DNA from 3 places in the Clostridium nitrophenolicum genome. Region 2 is predicted to be linked to each of the others. Evidence: riboswitches for the same ligand, from Rfam matches in the RefSeq annotation. Region 2 holds a riboswitch; each other region holds the start of a gene.
The links. Region 2 has a riboswitch for cyclic di-AMP ahead of dapB (4-hydroxy-tetrahydrodipicolinate reductase). Riboswitches for the same ligand answer to the same signal wherever they lie in the genome.
Positions count from the first base shown of each region.

Region 1: linked by a shared signal. The riboswitch ahead of ACZ5N4_RS11515 (cell wall hydrolase) and the one ahead of dapB (4-hydroxy-tetrahydrodipicolinate reductase) in region 2 are both predicted to bind cyclic di-AMP.
Region 3: linked by a shared signal. The riboswitch ahead of ACZ5N4_RS25270 (cell wall hydrolase) and the one ahead of dapB (4-hydroxy-tetrahydrodipicolinate reductase) in region 2 are both predicted to bind cyclic di-AMP.

Region 1 covers NZ_AP042469.1:2,456,674-2,464,423, reverse strand. Annotated here, with positions in the region: gene ACZ5N4_RS11535 (SIMPL domain-containing protein) at 1-554, opposite strand, end outside; gene ACZ5N4_RS11530 (DUF6483 family protein) at 941-1,288, shown strand; partial or broken gene ACZ5N4_RS11525 (peptide ABC transporter ATP-binding protein) at 1,328-1,423, opposite strand; gene ACZ5N4_RS11520 (hypothetical protein) at 1,482-1,931, shown strand; cyclic di-AMP (ydaO/yuaA leader) riboswitch at 2,292-2,422, shown strand; gene ACZ5N4_RS11515 (cell wall hydrolase) at 2,424-3,233, shown strand; gene ACZ5N4_RS11510 (glycoside hydrolase family 18 protein) at 3,753-5,039, opposite strand; gene ACZ5N4_RS11505 (CpsB/CapC family capsule biosynthesis tyrosine phosphatase) at 5,475-6,239, shown strand; gene ACZ5N4_RS11500 (hypothetical protein) at 6,684-7,244, shown strand; gene ACZ5N4_RS11495 (sigma-70 family RNA polymerase sigma factor) at 7,368-7,750, shown strand, end outside.
Region 2 covers NZ_AP042469.1:883,822-891,571, forward strand. Annotated here, with positions in the region: gene ACZ5N4_RS04030 (HAMP domain-containing sensor histidine kinase) at 1-590, shown strand, start outside; gene pgtP (phosphoglycerate transporter protein PgtP) at 800-2,143, shown strand; gene glpT (glycerol-3-phosphate transporter) at 2,224-3,561, shown strand; gene dapB (4-hydroxy-tetrahydrodipicolinate reductase) at 3,612-4,427, opposite strand; cyclic di-AMP (ydaO/yuaA leader) riboswitch at 4,433-4,566, opposite strand; gene ACZ5N4_RS04050 (GntR family transcriptional regulator) at 4,858-5,490, shown strand; gene ACZ5N4_RS04055 (hypothetical protein) at 5,574-6,254, opposite strand; gene add (adenosine deaminase) at 6,433-7,467, shown strand; gene ACZ5N4_RS04065 (YitT family protein) at 7,681-7,750, shown strand, end outside.
Region 3 covers NZ_AP042469.1:5,342,647-5,350,396, reverse strand. Annotated here, with positions in the region: gene ACZ5N4_RS25285 (tetratricopeptide repeat protein) at 1-874, shown strand, start outside; gene trxA (thioredoxin) at 1,075-1,392, shown strand; gene ACZ5N4_RS25275 (NAD(P)/FAD-dependent oxidoreductase) at 1,518-2,369, shown strand; gene ACZ5N4_RS25270 (cell wall hydrolase) at 2,530-3,057, opposite strand; cyclic di-AMP (ydaO/yuaA leader) riboswitch at 3,060-3,186, opposite strand; gene cdaA (diadenylate cyclase CdaA) at 3,323-4,171, shown strand; gene ACZ5N4_RS25260 (CdaR family protein) at 4,141-5,382, shown strand; gene ACZ5N4_RS25255 (NAD(P)/FAD-dependent oxidoreductase) at 5,363-6,964, shown strand; gene buk (butyrate kinase) at 7,048-7,750, shown strand, end outside.

The DNA.
Region 1 (7,750 bases), 1.6 Mb from region 2:
TTCTTTTCTTCTATTATTCTAATTGGGGTATTGTTAACAATAACATTTAATGTCTCTCCAAGTTCTCTTGCTTTTTCTAAAGCATTTCTTACAGCAATTTTTAATGCTTGGATATAGTATTTTTCTGGATTGTCAATGGTGAAAGTAATGTTATTTACAACATTAGCTCCACTAGCTACAGCTGCATCAATGATTTCACCAATTCTGCTTAAGTCTCTTAGTGTAACTCTAAATGTGTTCGTAATTTTATATGTTCTAAACACCTGCTTTCCTTCAATGTAATCATATTCTGGGGTTATGGTGTAATTTTCAGTTTTTATATCCCTTTCTTTGATGCCCATTCTTCTAAGTGTATCTAATATTCTGTTGGCTTTTTCGATGCTTTCTGCTTGAGCTACTTTTAAATCTTTATTTTCTACTATAACTCCTATGCTAGCTACTGCTATATCAGGCTTAACCTTTATATTCCCCTTTCCATATAAAGTCATAAGATTATTTTTAACATTTGTATTTGGATATTTTAAGTATGGATAATTGTAGAAGTATCTTTGCATAATGAATCCCTCCTAAATATACGTTTAATATAGGACTACTTGTCCAAAAGTTAACTTTCTAGTTAGTTTCCCTATATATATATTAGAAAAGTAATTTTTTAATTCCCCTAACTTAATATTTCAGAAGTATGAAAGGTTGTATAAACAGGATTCTTGGCTTCAGATGTAGTTTTAAACTCCATCTGAAGCTTAGAAGCCGTTATCCAGGGGCGTAGCGCCACTTACCCCCAACTTTAAGAAAAGCAGAGAGCCTAAATCTTCTATTTGGTGCGAATCACTTTCACAGAGTACGTTGGGGTGTTAGTGGCGGTAGACATCGGATAAATTATGTTATAATAAATATACACTTGTCACAGGCATTAATAAAAGAATTAAGGTGGAGTATTATGAATATCGAAAAGCTTATTGAACAATTTGGGAAAACCTTTGGAAAAATTATTTTTAATAAAAAAGAAAAGTATAGTGAGAAGGTTAATATTCACCAAATGAGTTCAGTAGATACATTCAAAATAATTTTTAACAAGTTATTTCATGATGGAAATTATAATAAAGCAGAAGATTTAATTTTTGATGAATTAGAAAAGAATAATTCACCTGAAGTATATGAAGTCGCAATTGAATTTTATAATTCACTGCTTAAAAAGAGTGATGAAGAATTAAATAAAAGCAATTTTCCAAGAAAAGAAATTTATCGAGGATTAGATGATATACAAAAGTTTAAAATTGATTTATAGGCCTATTAAATTATAGATTCTAAAGCATAGTAGAAGAAAATCAGCCATAAAAAGCACTCTATTTACAACCTCTCTAGCAAATCCCATTTCATGAGTTACTACTATTATTGCCCTACCTTCTTTTGCCTTTTCACTTATGTTTATTATATGAATATAATGAATAATAACTATTTTTATAAGAGGTAATACTGTAATGTTTAATCTAAAATCATTAAAGACAGTGCATACTTATTTAAATTATAAAGAAAATGAATCTAATAATACTGTAAATATATTACAAGGTGTTGTTACCTTATTTAAAGAATCCATTAATGAATTTGGTGCTGCTTCCCCTGAAGATGCTGTAGACATATGGGCTAAAGGTGTAAAGACGAGAAATGGTGCCTTACAATATGCTGTACTTAGTAAAAGTCTAAAAGCTAAAATGGAGAAATCTCTTAATAATACAAGCTGGATAACTGGTGCTTCCAGTCCATGGATAGAAAGTTATAAGATAACTGAGTATAAAAAAATCAACCGCATCACATATAAAGCAATAATAAATTTTCATCTAATGACTGCTAAACTTGATGCTGGATATGTAAATGCTGAATTAACTATCGAAAAGTCCGATAAACATTGGGTCATATCCAAAATTAAATAATATTTAGTCTCCCTATTCGGACCAACTTATCAATTAGCATTGATAAGTCGCTCGTGGAAAGCCATTTAGGCTTTTCACCACTATATAAGTTCTAAGTCTTTTCTGCAATTCCTCGCTAAGACTCATAGAAAAAGTATTTAATCTTACTGCAGAACTGTAAATATATCCTGACCTATAAGTTAACTTTCTGGTCAATTTTTCTATATAAATAGATTTGATACTTATCTTAAATACCTATTTTACATTTTGATGTCTAATATGTAAATTTAAGACCCTTGGTAAATTCCCATAATGGATTTTTTATCCCTTAATCCCATTAATCCTATATGGAATTACTCCTCGAATATTGTTACAATAACACTTGCAAGTAAGCCGAATCTCCATTTGGAGTACGGGGGATTTAATTTTAGGGGTGAATCTTTTAGATTTAAAAGTAGGGGACCTCAACCCGAACCCGTCAGCTAACCTCGGAGGCAAAAGAGGAGGAAGAATATGTTTAAATCAAAAAAATTAAGAGCATTGTTGCTAACTTTATCATTATCACTTGTATCTGCTAAATCTGTACATGCTGCTAGTTATACGGTTACCTATGGTGACTCACTATATCAAATAGGTAAACTTTTTAACACCACTGCTAACATAATAATGCAGAATAATGGACTTTCAAGCAGCACTATTTATCCAGGGCAGGTATTAAACGTTTCAGCAAAAACTTATACTGTACAATCTGGGGACAGTCTTTACTTAATAGCACAAAAATATGGGGTTTCATTGTCTTCTTTAAGACAAGCTAACAACAAATGGGACAACCTAATTTACCCTGGACAATCATTAAATATACCAGGAACTGCATCAAGTACCGTGGCTCAACCTTCAAAGCCTGCAGTATCTACACCATCAAAGCCTGCAGTATCTACACCTGTAGTTTCATATACTGCTAGTGACGTAGATCTTTTGGCAAGATTAATTACTGCTGAAGCTCAAGGTGCGCCATATACTGCAAAAGTAGCTGTTGGTGCTGTTGTAATAAACAGAGTTCAAGATTCTCGTTTCCCTAAGAGCATAAACGATGTAATATATCAAAAAGATGCTGGTTACTACCAGTTTTCACCAGTTTTAAATGGATGGATTAATAAACCTGCTACTCAAGACTCAATAACAGCAGCTTATGAGGCTTTAAATGGTGCTGACCCAACGAATGGAGCTTTATACTATTTTGATGATAGTACAAAAAATACATGGCTTTGGTCAAAAACTGTAGCATTAAGAGTAGATAATATGGTGTTCTCTTACTATAATTAAACATAATACAGATTAGGTATATATTGTAAAATAAAAAGGTTACTGTGCGTGCAGTAACCTTTTTATTATACTTCTTGTTCTTTATTCTATATAGGGAAATTGGCTAGAAAGTTAACTTATACAGTGGGATATGTTTCCAAAGCTAAAGTAGATTTAAAAACTTTGTGTCAATCTTAGCGATGGGTTTTAAGAGAACCTTAGAACTTTAAGTTGGTGAAAAGCCTGAATGGCTTTTCACGAGCAACGTATTAATGGTAATTGATATGTTGGTCCGAACTGAGCACAGCGCCTTAATGTTATATGAAGCTCCTCTTCCTTATGTCAGAGGAGTACTCACTGAGTAAGCGACCATATCAAAATCAAAGATTTTGTATGTCTGCTTAACCGATTCACGCAAAATCACAGATTTTGGTTCTCTGCTTAAAACACAAGCTTTAGACCGGCTAAAAGTTTTTAACGTGCTGAAGCTTGGAAACATATCCGGTTGTATAAGTTAACTTTCGGACTTTTACCCCTATATTATTTTATAACCTTAGTAATATGGAACATATCATCTAAGACTTGCCAATTCTGTGGGAAAGGTTGTGCTAATACCCAGTAGCTTACTCCCCTTAAACCATACTCATTAACTAACTTATATTTAGCCTCAACACTTCTGGCATCTTCAAACCATACAACGTGTTCTTTTCCATTGTCGTCAAAGTAGTTATAATGAGGCGATTGTGCTGTCTCATCATATTTTATTGCCGCACCACGAGCTGCAGCTCTATCAATGGCCGCTTGATTTCCTATGCTTTCTGCAAATTCTCCTCTTGGTGTATAAGGCAGTGTCCAATCATATCCATATAAAGGCATTCCCATCATAATTTTATCAGGAGGTATAACAGATACTGCATAGTTAATTACTTTTCTAACTTCATTTATTGGTGCGACGGCCATAGGAGGGCCTCCAGACCAGCCCCATTCATAGGTCATTATTATAACAAAGTCTACAATTTCTCCATGAGCTTTATAATCATGTGCCCCATGCCAAGCTCCAGTGGTTACATCATAGGTCTTAGGCGCTAAAGCTGTAGCAACAATATAATTAGGATGGAGCTTAGCTACTAACTTTCTTAAAAAATTGTTGTATTTTTCTCTGTTTTCCGGTGCAATTCTTTCAAAGTCTATTATTACTCCATAATACCCTTTATTTTGTATCTCTTTGAGAATGTTATTAATTAAAGTCTGCTGCAAATCATTATTATTCATAATATTGTTAATAAGCTGCGTATCAAAGTTAGCACCAGAAATATTAGTAACAGACATCATTGGGGCAACTTTGTTTTCTTTAGCTATTTGTATAATGTTATCGTCATTTAATGGTGTTAAACCTCCCTCTGCAGTTACATGATGGCTAAATGGAGCAACATAAGTTAAGTAATCAATAGCTTCCCCTAGAACTCTTCTTTCTTTTTCAGGAGTGCTAGGCTGAATAAATGCATTAACTTCAACGTATCCGTAATTTTTAGACTTCTCTGGAATTCTCAATACTAAACCTGGATAGATGTTATATGGACTTGATATATTATTAAGTTCAGCTATGCTTTCTACAGAAACGTTAAATTTTCTAGCAATGGACCATATAGAATCTCCTGGTCTAACTCTATATGCACTTTCTGTTGATGGTATAACTAAAGTTTGACCTACCACTAGCTTAGTGGAATTTTGAAGCCCATTAGCACTAATAATGCTATCGGTGCTGACTCCATTTTCTCTTGCAATAGTCCATATGGAGTCCCCTGGCTTAACCACGTATATTTTCAAGACTCTAACCTCTTTTATACATACTACCAATAATCAGTATATTCTACTTTTATTTTTATGTTCCGAAAAACAAGACTTTAGCTCTAAAATTTGTATGTATGTTAGAGAGCAGGGGCTAATATCCCCTGCTCATATATTATAATAAAAATATTACCGGTAAACTTTTATTTTCATCCCCCGTTTAATACTATACTATTCATAACTACTAAAATTGCTACATTAAATCATATTTTGAAATATAAAATATGAAATCTTGCATAAATTCCTCAATGCGAATTATAAAATTCATTAATACTTTAACAAAGAATTATATCATTTAATATTCTATTGTATTAACTGTTCAAAATTTATTTACAATTTAGATGATTTGATATATTATATTATTATAAATGATAATTTTCAGAATATATTTTAAATTGAAAAGAGGTCAACTATATGGATCTAAGCGAAATCTCTTTTATGGACTTGCATAATCACACTATTTGGTCTGACGGTATACACACACCTGAAAAAATTATAGAAAATGCAATTGTTAATTCTGTAACTACAATAGGTATTTCAGATCACTTCGATACAGATAAATGTCAATCAGTGCTAAAAAAAGATATTAAAAATTATATAATAAATATTAACCAGTTGAAAGAAAAGTACAAAGACAAGATTCAAGTACTTGCAGGAATTGAAATATGTATGAATAAAGAATTAAGCGACTTGGACAATCTACCTTATGAAGAACTTAATAAATTAGACTATGTACTTTTAGAATATATAGATTACTTCAAACACAGTGTTAAACTTAGTGAAATCGGAGAATACACTTCAAAGTTAACTTGTAAAATAGGACTTGCCCATACAAACTTATTAAACTCTTGTAAAATATATGGTTTAAGGTGTGTTATAAATACATTAAAAGAACACAATTTATTTTGGGAATTAAACGTAAATGAAGGATATAACTACTTTGATGAAGTAGTAAACTCTATAGATTCTTGGAAAACAAGCAGATTACTAAAGAAACTTAAGAAAAATAACATATTAATGTCTGTAGGTTCTGATACTCACAGCCTTGACTATTATGATATAGAAAAACTAACAATAGGAAATATGATAGCAAAACATCAATCTATAAGAATGTTAAAATACGATTTCTCCGTAAATAGACTTATTCATGGTAAAACCTTAACTCATTATGGTGCTTAATAGTTAACATCCAAATTCACCTCTAGCTATATATTTATAATTTTAAGGCCTGGATGTATTTAAATCCAAGCCTCTTTTTTATTTTTTGTACAAATGAGATATCTTGAGTTAATTTATAAATAAATTTATTGTTGCATATATTATTTTTTCAGTTATACTATAATATGAAATTAAATTATCATCCATCATCTTCATATAGAGAAGATAATATCCATCGGATAAGATTATTTATAAAGTTAAGATTTTGGCTTTTAAAATGCCCTCTTTTTATGTTATTATAAATTATAATATTCTTATTTATCAAAACAATTCAATAATTGAATAATGATTTTTGTATTTATTCAATTGTCAACTTATTGAATAGATAACTTCTAATCTTGAATAACTTTTTCTAAAAATATTTACTTTAAAGAATATATACTAGATAAAAAGGGGGACTGATTTATGACTACAGAATTACAACAAGCTAAGAAATTTTTAAATCAGTATGGTATGTCATTAGGTCGTAATAAGAGGACAAGCAGTCACTTATTGCGACAATTAACTAGACAAAATATTATAGCACGATCTATGCGTTGTGTATATAAAATAGATAACTTTATAATTAAAGCCTCATCTGATGCTACAGGCTTTCGTTTACCAATTGGAGCAGATCAATGTCTTAACGAGTTCGATTTATATACATCAGATGACGAGCGACTGCAAGAGTTCAAAGAGATATTGTGTCCTGTGTATGCAATATACGAAAGTAAATTTCTATATTTGACTGTCCATAAGCTTTTAAATGCACTGGATACAAGCAATGAATCTACAGAAACAATATATACCTATATTGAAAAAGGATTCAAATTTGCAAATGAAGACAAATTTTTTCCTATTTTAGAAAAGTTTAAAAGTTCCTGGGTTACTAATTCTCCTGAACTTCAAAATGAATATTGCAAAATTAATTCCTTTGGATATGATGAAAATAATAATTTATATGTTCTTGATTATGGAATGTTATAGGATTTATCCTATAACAAAATTTTTTTTGAATTCTTTATTTGTTTTTTGAAGCATAAGATGTTTATAATACGTCTAATATGCTGGAAGGAGGAAAATATCTTGACATAAGATATTATTGCGTATATGGATAAAGAGATTGAGAGACTAATTGATGAATATGGGAATGACGTACTCAGAATTGCATACATATACTTAAAGGACAAATACCTCGCAGAAGATGCATTTCAAGAAGTATTTGTGAAAGTATATAAGAACTTTAATAAGTTTCAAGGAAGCAGCAGCGTGAAAACTTGGATTTTAGCTATTACTATGAATACTTGCAAAGATATATTAAGAAGTTCTTGGTTAAAAAGAATAGTATTTAGCCAAGATCAGAAACTTATTAATTGCAGTAATAATATTGTGGACAATCCCGCTGAAGAGGTTATAAAACAACTTCAATATAATGAGTTATTAAGTGAAGTCATGAAGCTTCCTAAAAAGTATAAAGAAGTAATTATCCTTTT
Region 2 (7,750 bases):
CAGGAGAGGATAGGGAAAAGAGACAAAGGTTTTTAGGGATTATAACAGAGGAAGTAGAAAGATTAAAAAGGCTTATAGAGGACATACTTTTGTTGTCTCATTTAGAAAATCAATCTTCTTTAAACAATCTAGAGGAAGTAAATATATATAAAGAGTTAGATAATATTGTATATATGTTGACTCCTTCAGCAAGTAAAAAGAGTATATGTATCGATCTAATCATAAAGAAAAATTTTATATTGTATGTAAAAAATAAGGATTGGTTCAATCAGGCTGTAATCAACCTTATAGATAATGCAATAAAATATACACAGCCAGGAGGAAGCATTAAAGTTTTATCATATATAAAAGAAGATATGGCTTTTGTTAGTGTAAAAGATAATGGTGTTGGTATACCAAAAGAAGATGTAGCAAGAATTTTTGAGAGATTTTATAGGGTAGATAAATCTAGAAGTCGTAATCAAGGAGGAACAGGACTTGGTTTAGCTATTGTAAAGCATATAGTGTCTGAATTAGAAGGCAGTATATATTTAAATAGTGAGCTAAATAAAGGCAGTGAATTTATTATACAGCTTCCCTTAAATAAATAAAAAAGCAGATTAGAAACTAACTAAAATTAACTAATAAGTCTTATTATTAAAAAATGGCAATTTCAGAAAACGTTGACAATGGGTATCAAATTATATATAATGTTAATAATGTTAAAAGTGTTAACAATGTTAATATTGTTAATATTGTTATATAAATATTATATATGGTTTTAAATATTAAAATATTATTGATTTGGAGTTAATTAAAGATGATTAATTTTTTAAAACCATCAGCTGCTAAACCTTATTTATCTGAAGAAAATATAGACAAGGAATACAGAAAATTACGTTTCCAAGTACTTACAACTATATTTATTGGATATGCAGCTTATTATCTTGTAAGAAAAAATTTTATACTAGCAATTCCTTATTTAACAAATGAAGGTTTAGACACGGCAAAATTAGGTTTTGCTGCCTCAGTTTTACCTTTCAGTTATGGGTTAAGTAAATTTTTTATGGGGATTGTTTCTGATAGAAGCAATGCTAGAATATTTTTGCCTTTAGGTCTTATATTATCCAGTATTATCAGTATTTTGCTAGGAATTACATCAAACATAGATTTAATAATAATTCTCATGTTTATTAACGGTTGGATTCAAGGGATGGGATGGCCAGCTTGTGGACGAGTAATGGCTCATTGGTTTTCAGATAGAGAAAGAGGCGTGAAAATGTCTATATGGAATGTATCTCATAATTTGGGAGGAGGAGTTTTGGCTACTATATCAGGTATTGGGATAATTATTTTTGGTACCTGGAAAAGCCTATTCTATTTCCCCGCAATTATTTCTATATGTATAGGTATAGCTTGTCTTATATTTTTAAGAGACACGCCTCAATCATGCGGGCTGCCTCCAATTGAAGAGTATAAGAATGATTATCCGAAAGCAAGTGTAGAAGACAGAGAAAGAGAATTACGCGCAAGTGAAATACTGTTTAAGTATGTATTAAATAACAAGTTTTTGTGGTATTTAGCTATAGCTAATATATTTGTATATATGGTTCGCTATGGAGTTTTAGATTGGTGTACTTTTTACCTTACTACGGTAAAGGGAGCGCCTCAATGGCTTTCACAAAGATGTTATTCTTTATATGAATATGCTGGCATACCAGGAATATTAGTTTCAGGTTGGTTAAGTGATAAATACTTTAAAGGTAGAAGGGGACCAATTTCAGCCATCTGCATGACTTTTGTGACACTGGCTATATTACTTTATTGGATGAATCCAGCAGATAATTATAGTGTTGATGTAATAGCTTTAATGCTTATAGGTTGCTTGATCTATGTTCCTGTAGTTCTCGTTGGAATTGCAGCGATAGATATAGTGCCTAAAAAAGCCGCTGGGACAGCTGCAGGTTTTACAGGGTTGTTTGGATATTTATTTGGAACGGCTTTGGGAGATTGGCTGATAGGTGTAATCCTTAAATACAATGGCTGGAACTTAGTTTTTATGATGCTTGTTTGTGCTTGTATTTTAGGAACATTATTTCTTGCGTTAACTTGGAATCTTCATGATAGAGAAAAAACTAATGAAGAAGAGGAATACCTTGTTTAATTCATATTTATATCATAAAAAAGTGAAAAGCTCTAAAATTAGAGTTTAAATATATTACAATACAAGGGGGGACTTTTTAAATGTTTGGAATTTTTAAGCCTGCACCTCATATCAGTAGGCTGCCAGAAGAAAAAATCGATTCAGCCTATAAAAGATACAGAATACAGGTGTTTTTAAGTATCTATATAGGATATCTTATCTATTACTTTGTTAGAAGTAACTTTTCTTTAGCTAAAGCCTATTTAATAACTCAAGGTTTTACTAAAACACAATTGGGATTTGTTGCTTCAGCTCTTGGATTATCTTATGGAATAAGTAAATTTGTTATGGGTAATCTATCAGACAGGTCAAATCCAAGATACTTTTTAGCAGCAGGTTTAATACTTTCGGGAGTTGTAAATTTATTTTTCCCAATTACATCAAGTATTACTTTTATGTTTATATTAATGCTTTTAAATGGTTGGTTTCAAGGAATGGGATGGCCTCCATGTGGAAGAACAATGACTCACTGGTTCTCCGATGGGGAGCGTGGAATTAAAATGTCTATTTGGAATACTGCCCATAATGTCGGTGGTGGATTTATAGCGGTTATTGCTTTAATTGGTGTTTCAATGTTTGGAAGTTGGAAGGGTTTGTTTTATTTACCAGCTATAATAGCTATTGTTGGTGGTATATTATTTATTATATTTGCTAAGGATACACCACAATCTGTTGGACTTCCTCCAATAGAAGAATATAAAAATGATTATCCAGAAGTAAATGTAGATGATAGAGAAAGGGAAATGACAGGTAAAGAAATACTATTTAAGTATGTATTGAATAATAAGTATTTGTGGTTTATTGCCATTGCAAACGTTTTTGTATACTTAGTTAGATATGGAGTTATAAATTGGGTTCCAACATATTTGCAAGAAGCAAAGCATTTTACTCGTAAAGATACAGCTATAGCTTTTCAGATATATGAATATGCAGCAATTCCAGGAACTATAATAGTTGGATGGATAAGTGATAAATTATTTAACGGTCGTCGTGCACCAATGGGTATAATTTGTATGATTGGCGTTACGTTAGGTGTATTCGTTTATTGGAACAGCAGTAGTCTTATAGTTATAAATATTACACTAGCAATTATAGGTGCATTAATATATGGACCAGTAATGCTTATAGGTGTAAGCGCATTAGATATGGTTCCTAAAAAAGCAGGCGGTACAGCAGCTGGTTTTACAGGCCTTTTTGGATATATGGGAGGACAGGTTGTAGCTGAAATAGTAATGGGGATAATTGTAGATAGGTTTGGTTGGAACGGCGGATTTATGCTACTTTTAGTATCTTGTGTACTTGCTATAGTATTTTTATCCTTTACTTGGAATGTTCATGATAGATCTAAATATAATGAGAATACAGAGGTAACTGTATAGGGTTTCATTTTGAAACCCTATTTTTTGAGTTAAAATTAAATTTATTTTTGTTAACCTAAGGCACTTTCTAAAGTATTAATATATCCATACAATATTTTCTTAAGGTCCAATATATCTTTCATTTCATAATATCCAGATTTTTTATAAATATAATTTACTGCATTAACAGCTCCTAGTGCAAAAGCTTTTCTTGAAAAAGATTCATGGCTTATCTCTATTTTATCATTTTCTCCAATTATAAGAACCTCATGCTTTCCTACCACGCCGCCAGCACGTACAGCATGAATAGGTATATCTTTATTATATACTCCTGCTGTTTCAAGTCCATTTTCTATTTCATGGGATAGTTTTAAAGCAGTACCTGAAGGCGCATCTTTTTTATTCTTATGATGGATCTCTGTAATTTGAAAATCGTAGTTACTTAATATATTTGCTGCAATATTACTTAAAAGCATTACTACATTTACACCTAAGGTAATATTGGGTGCGTACACTATACCGTTGCTAAACTTATAGGCTATACTCTGAAGCTTATCAATATCTTCTTTAGTAAAACCTGTAGTGCCTATAACCAAGTTCACCTTCATTTTAGATAGTGTTATAACATTTTCCATAGTTGATTTAGGACTTGAGAAGTCTATAACTACATCAGGTTTAGTTTTAAAAATAATAGATTCCAGCTCATCAGAAGTGCTTATTTTTATTCCTGTTTTGTGCTTTCCAAGTAATTCTCCTAAGTCCATTCCTTTTTTTGAACTCTCTGCACTGCAAATTACTGCCACAATTTCCATGTTAGCTTGTTCTAAAATTCCCTCTGCTATATGTTGTCCTGTTTTGCCTAAACCTATTAAGCCTACTTTAATCATATAAAATACCCCCTCTTTTGACGCTTACGAGGTTAGCTGACGGACTCGGACGGGAGGTTTATTCCTACCCAATCTCAATTGAGATTCGCCCCGAAGTATTGGTTCCCCCGTTCTTTTTAGGATTCAGCGTTCTTTCAAAATATAGTAACAACTTTATTATAACATACAAGTTGTTGCATGTCATTAATAACCAATGTAACTATTTCGAATTTGAGTATTAGTTTACATTTTGTACAAAATTCTAAATGTTCTTATTTTAATGTAAATCAAGATCCAGATAAAGTTATTCATTATAAGTTTAGCTAAGTTGTTAAATTATTATTTACATAATAGAAAGAATAACCTATACTATTTATGGATTTAATTAATCCAACATATTTGAAGGGGGGAATTGTTTTAAGATGAAGTACATCTTAAAACAAAATTTAAAATGTCAGAAGAGTATGTGACGAAACCTGTATATCAAAAGATTGCAATTGATATAGCAAATAGAATAGTAGGTGGAGATTTTTCTATAGGTGATAAACTTTATGGAAGATCATCTCTTGCAAGTCATTATAACGTCTCACCGGAAACTATTAGAAGGGCAATCATTCTTTTGAATGAAATGGATATAGTAGAAGTAACAAAAGGCAGTGGAATTACTGTTAAATCCGTAGATAACTGTTTAAGGTTTATAGATAAATTTAAAGATATAGGTTCTGTGAATTCCTTAAGAAAAGAAGTATTAGATTTGCTAGAGGAGAAAAATGTATTAGAAAGAAAAATAGAAGGAGTAATTAAAGAACTTATAGATTATTCCAATAGATTTGCCAGTACTAATCCTTTTGTACCTTTTGAGTTTGAAATAGATAAAGGGCTCAATATTATTGGAAAGACTATATCGGAAAGCAAGTTTTGGCAAAATACAAGTGCTACCATAATAGGTATAAGACGGGAAGGGAATTTGATACTTTCTCCAGGACCTCATGCTATATTTGAAGAAGGTGATATCTTCATAGCAATAGGTGATGAATATAGTTATTATAGAATTAAAAAGTTTCTTTATGAAGAGAATAAATAATTGAATTCAACATAAGTAACATCCGTAGATTTACGTAAATGAAATCCACGGATGTTCTTTTTCTGCATATATATAACTATTTTCTATTTAAAGTATTTATCGTAGTAACTACCATCATAATTTCTTTCTCTTAAAGGACAAACCTTAGCATTACACATATAACAATTCTTATAATCAGTTTCATTATGAAAATAAATTCCAGAGTAGGTTTTTTCGGGAGACATAAAGAAATTGCTATCAAGGACAACTCCTGTAGAGATAACTTTATCTCCTAAGATACTAAAAATATTTTTTTGCTCTTTAATATCCCAATCTACAGTGGAACCTGGATTTACTCTTGCTAAATTTCCTGTATTAAAGTTTTTTTCTATGTAATTTTTAAGTAGGGTATGACATTGAATTAAGATTTCTTGGGTTATAAATTCAGCAACCTTTTTTTCAAATTTATTATTATTAGAATCACACCAATGTTTGAGTTCGGTACCACAAGTAACTATATAGGGAAAAGCTCTGTTTTCTGAACTCAAGTTTATACTAATAACTCTACTATTAAATCTTATTCCATCTAACGCTACAAAGTTATCTCCTCTTTTACATATAAAACATTCCTTAAAAACAGTCTTAGGAACCGCTATCTTTTCAGCTTCCTTTGCCAAACTTTCTACGATTCTAATATTCTTATCATGAGAAAGATTTAATTTTTTTGATATTTCATAAGGATTTATAGAAAAATTAAAATCTTTAATTAGTATACAGTTATTCATTTCCACATCCCCCATTTAAACTATTTGTTATAAATAATTTTAAAACTTTTGGTAATGACTGTAAATCTAGTTTTAAATAAAAAAATGCAGGGCTTAAGCTTTTGTGATAAAATATATCCCAAGATAAAAATAAGATATAGTATTGTACATTAAATGTTAACTAGAAGGACGGGATATAATGGATTTGATAGAAATTGTTAAGGCTTTACCTAAAACAGAATTGCATTGCCATTTAGATGGCAGCATAAGGACAGAAACTATACTTGATATTGCTGAAAAAGAAAATATTGAAATTCCAACAAAAGAATTATTAGAGTTTGAAAAATGTGTGAAAATCCTTGGAGAGTGTAATTCGTTAAAAGAGTACTTAGATAAATTTGATTTACCAATAAAAGTTATGCAAAAACATGAACATATATATAGAATAACTTGTGAATTGTTAGAAGATCTTTCAAAACAAAATGTGAGATATATCGAAATAAGATTTGCACCATTTTTTCACACCAAACAAGGGATGTCAGCAGAAGAGGTTATAGAGACAGTTTTAAAGGGAATGAAAGATAGTAAGAAAAAGTATGGAATAATGTCCAATTTAATAGTATGTGCCATGAGACATGAGAGCATCGAAACAAGTAAGCAATTAGTAGAAATATCTAAAAGATATCTTAATAAGGGAATAGTTGCAGTAGACCTAGCAGGTAATGAACATGATTTTCCACCAGAACTTCATAAAGAAGCTTTTGATTTAGCTAATAGTTATGGATTTCATTGTACTATACATGCAGGTGAAACTGGTATACATGAGAACATAATAAAATCTATTGAATTATTGCACGCAGAAAGAATTGGTCATGGTGTATATGCATTTAAGGATGAAAATACAGTCCAATATCTAAAGGACAATAAGATTCCTCTAGAAGTTTGCATAACCAGTAATGTAAACACAAAGGCTGTTGAGTCTTACAATGAACATCCAGTAAAGACGTATTTGGATGAAGGATTAGTTGTAACAATAAATACAGATAATATTACTGTCTCAAATGTATCTATAATTGACGAATATAATTATTTAATAAAAGAGCAGGGATTTACGCTGCAGGATATATTAAAGGTAATAAAAAATGGAATAGAAGCTTCTTTTGCTTCTAAGGAAGAAAAAATTATTTTAATAAAAGAATACGATGATGCTTTACGAAAACTTAAACTTGTTTAGCAATAATATGAAAGCTGTTGGTGGTATTATAAAACATAATATCATCAACAGTTTTATTTATATGTAAAGAAAATTTTTGCTTAAAAATAAAACATTAATCTGTATATATATAAGTATATTATATTATAAGTAATTTTGTTAAAGTAATATATTATTTTAACAAAGAATAAAAAAGCACCATATAATATTATAAGTAAGTAAGGGAGGTAATATATGACAGAAAAGCATAATAAGCATTTTAGAGTAATAAGTAGAATTTTCTTTATGATGTTGGGAGCTACTT
Region 3 (7,750 bases), 1.3 Mb from region 2:
TTATGATAAGGCACTTTCTCATATTGAGAAGGTGCTAAAGATTGACAAAAATAACGATATGGCTAAAGAAAACAAGAACGAATTAAAAAAATTAGGTATGATTAATTCAAAAGTAGATGCAAAGAAAATAGCCTGTGCATTTGGTGGAATAGTATGTATATTAGCTTTCACTTTAGTAGTAATAAATTTTGCAAAACATGATACTATAAGCAGGCTATTTATGAATGTGAATAATGTTAAAAGTACTTTTAAAAATAATGATACAAAAAAAGAGACTAGCAAGAGTGCTATAAAAGAAAGTGATGTAGCAAAAAATAATGCTGCAAAAAATAATATAGCAAGTGTCAAATCAGAAGCTCAAGTATTTCCAGCAGATAATATAAAAAATGATATTGAAAACAAAAATTTTGAGAATATATATAATGAATATATGAATTGGAAAGATAAGAACCTGTCTATCAATGATAAGCTTACTATATCAAAAGCTTATGAATTGTTACTTCAAGAAGGTATAAATTACTTTTATAATAAAGGTTCTGAATACATTAATGCAAAAAATTATTTAGAAGCTAAGGAATATCTTTTGAAGGCTTATAATTTAGGGGGACAAAGTTATTTGTATTCTCATATAATCTATATGCTTGGAAGTAGCTATGAATTATCCGGTGATGCTGAAAATGCTATAAAATATTATACACAATATGACGAAAATTTTAGCAATGGAGATTATGAAGAGACTATTCTTTATAACTTGGTAATAATATATAAAGATGTAGATAAAGATAAAGCAAAGAGTTACAGCCAAAAACTTATAGATAAATATCCAAACTCTATTTATAATAACTCTATAACAAAGGCATTAGTAAGGAATTAGACTAGTAATATTTTAATTTTATAATATTAATAAATATTTTGCTCATACATATAATTAAAAATAAAGAATAGACTAACTATGTAAAGTAATGTAGTTTATTTATTTGGATAATAATTATTAAAAACCATTGACTATGTTTTTTATATAGGATAAAATTAATATATAATATACCTAATAGGGGTATAAGTGGAGGTGGAATTATGATAAAAGAAATTAAAGACGAAAATTTTTCTAGCACCGTTGAAGGTTCTTCAGTGCCTGTAGTTGTAGATTTTTGGGCTTCTTGGTGTGGACCATGCAAAATGCTTGCTCCAATAATAGATGAAATAGCTTCAGACCTTGGAGGCAAAGCTCAATTCTTCAAATTAAATGTTGATGATAATCCTGTTACATCAACTCAGCATAGAATTTCAAGTATACCAACTGTAATGGTATTTAAGGGTGGAAATATAGTTGAGACGATAGTGGGCTTTAGACCTAAGGAAGCAATAAAAGGTTTAATAGAAAAGCATATATAATCTATGATTTAGAAATGACAAGTTAACCATAATGTTAATTTGTCATTTTGTATTATAATCTTTTAAGTGTTTAATATATTTTAAAATATACAAATTATTATAAGTACAATTAGGGAGTGAAAAAGATGAGATATGATATAGCTATTGTAGGTAGTGGTCCAGCAGGTTTATCAGCAGCGATAAATTCTAGAGTTAGAAATAAAAATATTATCTTATTTGGAAGTGCGGATTTTAGTAATAAGTTAATTAAAGCTCCTAAAGTAAATAATTACTTAGGCTTTTATGATATTACAGGAACTGAGTTAAAGGCTCAGTTTGAAAAGCATATGAATGTTATGGATATAGGTGTAACCACTGAGAGAATAAACAATATTTATGCAATGGGTGATTATTTCGCTTTAATGGTAAATGACAAAATGTATGAGGCAAAGTCAGTTATTATTGCTACAGGCATGGAATATACAAAACCATTGAAGGGAGAAGAAGAGTTTTTGGGAAGAGGAGTAGGATATTGTGCAACCTGTGATGCGCCTCTTTACAAAGGAAAGGTAGTAACAATAATAGGATATAATAAGGATGCTGAGGAAGAAGCCAATTACGTAAGTGAATTGACAGAGAAATTATATTACGTACCGATGTATAATGGAAACTATAATTTGAGAAATAACATTGAGACGGTTAATGATAGACCTTTAGAGATACAAGGGGAAGATAGAGTAAGCAAAGTAATATTGAGAAATGGAGAATTAGTTACTGATGGAGTATTTGTATTAAAGGATAGCGTAGCGCCAAATCAACTTGTTCCAGGCATTGCTATGGATAATGAACATATAAAAGTAGACTTAAACATGAAAACTAACATTCAAGGATGTTTTGCTGCAGGTGACTGCACAGGCAAGCCGTACCAATATATGAGAGCTGCAGGTCAAGGTCAGGTGGCAGCATTAAGTGCTGTTTCATATTTAGATTCAATTTAGGTAAAATTAAATAAAAAATAAGCCGAGAATATACCATTTTATCGGCTTATTTTTTATTTTCATGTGATTTAATAAACAAATAGCCTCATGCATATACTAAGATATGTATGAGGCTATTTATATATGTGCTTAGCTGCCTATAGCTAAAACAAAAGTATGTCTAGTTAACTACAAAAAAAACGTGATTTCCAATGGTTTTAACATTCTTTTTATTTATATTTTTCATCCATTGAGATGTAGCTATCTTAGGATTGTAGAAGAAAACTGCCTTTTCAGTAGGATCTTCTCCTTTTAATGCTTGGAATACTGCCTTATAGCAATCTTCATCAGGAGCTGCACTTATATTTCCATTTATTACGCAAGAAAAGGCTCCTCTTTGTTTAACTACACCTTCTACGGTTTTGGGGAATTCCGGATATTTTAAGCGATTTAGTATTACAGAAGCAACAGCTACTTTGCCTTCAAAAGGTTCACAGTTACTTTCTGCATAAACTACTTGAGCCATTAAGTGTATATCTTTTTGAGTAATATATACTTTTTGGTCTGAGCAGTTAAAAACTTGAACTACTTGATCTTGTTGATTAAATAATGTCGAATCCGAATTATTTGAATCCATGGCATTTACCTTGTTAACAGATAAAAGTAAAAGTGTCAACAAGATTGTTATAAAAAAAGTAATTTTTTTCAATATAATCCTCTCCTTTTACCTACGGGGTTAGCTGACGGGTTCGGTAAAGGCATAACCTACGCAAAATGCGATTCACCCCAAAATTTTGGTTTCCCCGTGTTTAATAAAAAACTTAGGCTAATGGTATTGTACCCATTAATTCAAAAAAAATACAGGGTATAACTTTTTTTATTAATATTTTATAAAATAAACTTGAGTATTGAAATAAATAACATTAAATAGTGTATAATTGTAAATAGGTATTTTTATAAGGGCGGTGAAATGGGTGGAAATATTAGATATTGTAGTTAATTCAATTAAAAATATGGGCATATCTTCCATAATGGATATATTGGTAGTTTCATATATTTTTTATAAAGGTTATATGCTGATGAGAGAAACTAGAGCTGAACAACTTTTAAAGGGAATAATATTTATAATATTACTTATTCCGGTCAGTAGCTTTCTCAATTTGACAATGCTAAATTGGATTCTAACTAAAACATTAACGATAGGAGTTCTTTCATTTATCATCATTTTTCAACCAGAAATACGTCGTGCTTTAGAGCACTTAGGAAGAACTGCATTTAATGATAAACACATTTTAGAAGATGAAGAAACAATGGAAAGAGTTATAACTGAAGTTGTAAATTCTATAGAAAATTTATCTGATACTAGAACAGGTGCGTTACTAGTAATTGAACAAATGACAGGCTTAGGAGATATAATAAATACTGGGACTAAGATAGATGCAATGGTGTCTTCTGCTCTTCTTGAAAATATCTTTGTGGTTAACACTCCACTGCATGATGGAGCTACAATAATCAGAAATGATAGAATTGTGTCTGCAGGATGTTTTTTGCCACTAACTAATAATCAAGAAATAAACAAAAAGTTAGGAACCAGACATAGGGCAGCTATTGGTTTATCTGAGAACTCTGATGCCCTAGTTATAGTGGTATCTGAAGAAACCGGTAATATTTCACTTGCGGTAAATGGTGTTCTTACAAGAAATTATACGAAAGAAAGACTTAAAGATATTCTTATTAGAATAATTAAGAGAAGACAGCAAAAAAAGCTGACTTTTAGAGAGCAGGTGATGGTATGGAAGAGAAAAATAAAAGGCAGCAAATAATAATTAGAATATGCTGCGTTATCACATCAACTATACTATGGTTATATATTTTTAATGTAGAAAATCCTATGAGAGAGCGCAAAATTTCTGTACCAGTACAAGTAATAAATAAAGATGTATTATCACAATCAAAGCTGGTATCAGTAGGGGAAGAACAGTTAAATGCAACTCTAACAATAAGAGGAAATGCTTCGGATATATATTCGGTAAAGCCTGAAGATTTTAAACTGGAATCGGATGTAGGAGCATATGTGGTAAAAAAAGGAGAAAACAAAATTCCAGTTACGGTGAGAAAAAGCCCTGAAAACGTAAGAATAGTAAATAGTGAAAATTTATGGGTGACAATAACACTAGATGAGCTAAAGCAAAAAACTGTATCAGTTAAGGTAATAACAGAGGGCAAAACTAAAGAGGGATTTTTTGCAATGCAGCCTATATTAAAAAGTACTGAAGTAGAAATAAATGGTCCATCAGATGCAATTAAATCTGTAAGTAGTGCAGTTGCCAGATGTGATTTAAAGGGTTCTACACAGGATGTAAAGGCGTTAGTATCTCTTCAACCAGTGGATTCTTCTGGGAATGTAATAAAGGATGTATCTGTAAAACCAGATTCGATACAAGTAACTGTACCAGTTAAAAAGATTAAAAATGTACCTATAAATTTAAAATTACAAGGGAATTTAAGCAATGAAGGAAATATAAAATCTATAATTCCTGTACCTGACACAATAGATATAGCTGGAGATGAAAAAGTAGTTTCCAATATAAAGGCTTTAGATACAGAAAATATAGATGTAAGCAAGTTATACAATAAAGATACTGCAGAGGTTAAAGTTGTTATTCCCCAGGGTGTCACTCTTGTAAATAGCAATGGTACAATTAAATTAAAAATTAATTTAGATAAAACTGTGCAGAAAGACTTTAATTTAAATATACAGACAAAGAATTTAGGGAATAACTATGCTGTAAGCTTAGATGTTGATAAGGTTAATATAACTGTTTCTGGCTCCGAAAGTACAATAAATAACTTAAAACCAGAAAATATTGAGTGTTATGTAGATTTAAATTCTCTATCTGAAGGTGAGCATGTTACTAATGTTATTCTAAACTTACCTAGCGGAATATCTAAGGTAGCGCAGAATCCGGCTACTGTAAAGGCAGTAATAACTAAAAAAATATTGGAGGGCAAAAATGTCAATCAGAATCAATAATATAACAATTAATATAGATGAAGATATAGAAGTTTTAAGAAATAAAGTAGCAAAAAGGCTAAGAATATCTGTTAATGATATAGAAAATTTTAAAATAATAAAGGAATCAATAGATGCTAGAAAAAAAGATTTAATTAAGTTTAATTATGCTGTTGAAATAAAGTGTGATAACGAATTAAAAGTAATAAATAGGATAAATGATAAGGATGTTAAAATACAAGAGGAAAGACATAAAGAAGAGTTTAAATTTGGCACTAAAAAAATGGCATATAGACCAGTTATAGTTGGAATGGGGCCTGCAGGTATGTTTGCAGGTCTTTTGATGGCGCAAAAAGGATATAAACCATTAATAATAGAACGAGGAGAAAAAGTTGAAGAGAGAACAGAGACTATAAATAAATTTTGGAGTACAGGAGAGTTAAACACTGAATCTAATGTACAATTTGGAGAAGGTGGAGCAGGAACTTTCTCTGATGGTAAGCTTACAACAAGAATAAAGGATACTAGATGTGATTTCGTGTTAGATGAGTTAGTTAAAGCTGGAGCACCTGAAGAAATTATATATAGCGGAAAGCCACACGTAGGAACCGATATATTAAAAATTGTTGTAAAAAATATAAGGGAAAAGATAATAAAGTTAGGTGGAGAAATCAAATTTAATAATAGACTAGAGGACTTAATCATTAAGGATAAACAATTGAAGGCGATTGTAGTAAATGGAGAGGAAATTCCATGTGAAAGCTTAATATTAGCTATTGGGCACAGTTCGAGAGATACTTATGAAATGTTATATAGAAAAGATATATTTATGGAGCCAAAGGCTTTTGCTATAGGTGTAAGAGTTGAGCATTCTCAAAAGCTAATAAATTTAAATCAGTATGGGAAATATGCTGAACATCCTAGGTTAAAGGCTGCAGATTACAGGCTTACACATACAACTAAAGCAACAGGCAGAGCTGTTTACAGCTTCTGTATGTGTCCAGGAGGAGAAGTGGTAGCGGCTGCTTCGGAAGAAGAAAGACTTGTAACAAACGGAATGAGTTACTATAAGAGAGATGAAGATAATGCTAACGCTGCTATTGTAGTTACCGTAGGAGAGCAGGACTTTGAAGGAGATACACCGCTAAAAGGTATGGAATTTCAAAGGCATTACGAAAAGTTGGCATATACGCTAGGTGGAGGCGGATACTTTGCACCTATTCAGTTAGTAGGCGATTTTATAGAGGATAGGGTATCTACTAAGTTAGGTGATATAAAGCCAACGTATAGACCGGGTTATGAATTCAAAGATTTAAGAAAATGTCTTCCAACTTATGTTTCCGAATCGCTAAAAGAGGGGTTAGCCAATTTTGATTTTAAAATCAAGGGCTTTGCAAGCAACAACGCAATTTTAACTGGAATTGAAACTAGAACTTCTGCCCCAGTGAAAATAACCAGAAATGATAGGCTTGAAAGTGTAAGTTTACAAGGCTTATATCCCTGTGGAGAAGGGGCTGGCTTTGCTGGCGGAATAGTATCTGCTGCAGTAGATGGATTAAAAGTTGCAGAAAGTCTAATGAAAGAGTATTGCCCATTATATTAAATTTTCTGAAAAATACTTTTTTGCGATATATCTGCTAAAATATAAATGAGTATATTAAAACGGTTTCATGGGGGTGTTATCATATGGATATTAAATATCTTATTCTCGTAATAAATCCTGGTTCAACCTCTACAAAAATAGCATTATTTAACAATGAGCAGTGTATAGCTTCTGAAAATTTATCACATAGTGTAGAAGAAATAAAGAAATTTAACAGCATTTATGAACAGAAAGAAATGCGCACAGAAGTTATAATGGAGTGGATTAGAAAACAGAATGTTTCCGTTGAAAGCTTATCAGCAGTAGTAGGTAGAGGTGGACTTTTAAGACCAATGCCAGGCGGGACTTATAAAGTTACAGAAAGAATGCTGGAAGATTTAAAAATAGGTTATCAAGGTCAGCATGCTTCAAACCTTGGTGGAATAATTGCATATACAATATCTAAAAAAGCAAACATACCTGCATTTATTGTTGATCCTGTGGCAGTTGATGAAATAGAAGATGTAGCTAGGATATCGGGACTACCAGATATTCCACGAAGATCACTTGTTCACGCATTAAATATAAAAGCTGTTACTAGGAGAGTGTGTACTCAGTTAAATAAGGACTTCAACAAAAGTTCCTTTGTTGTAGCTCATATAGGTGGTGGAATATCAATATCGCCAGTTAAAGACGGTAGAATAATTGATATGAATAATGCTAATGAAGAAGGACCTTTTTCTCCAGAGAGAGTAGGGGGACTTCCTGTAGGAGATCTAGTAAAGCTCTGTTACAGTGGTAAATATA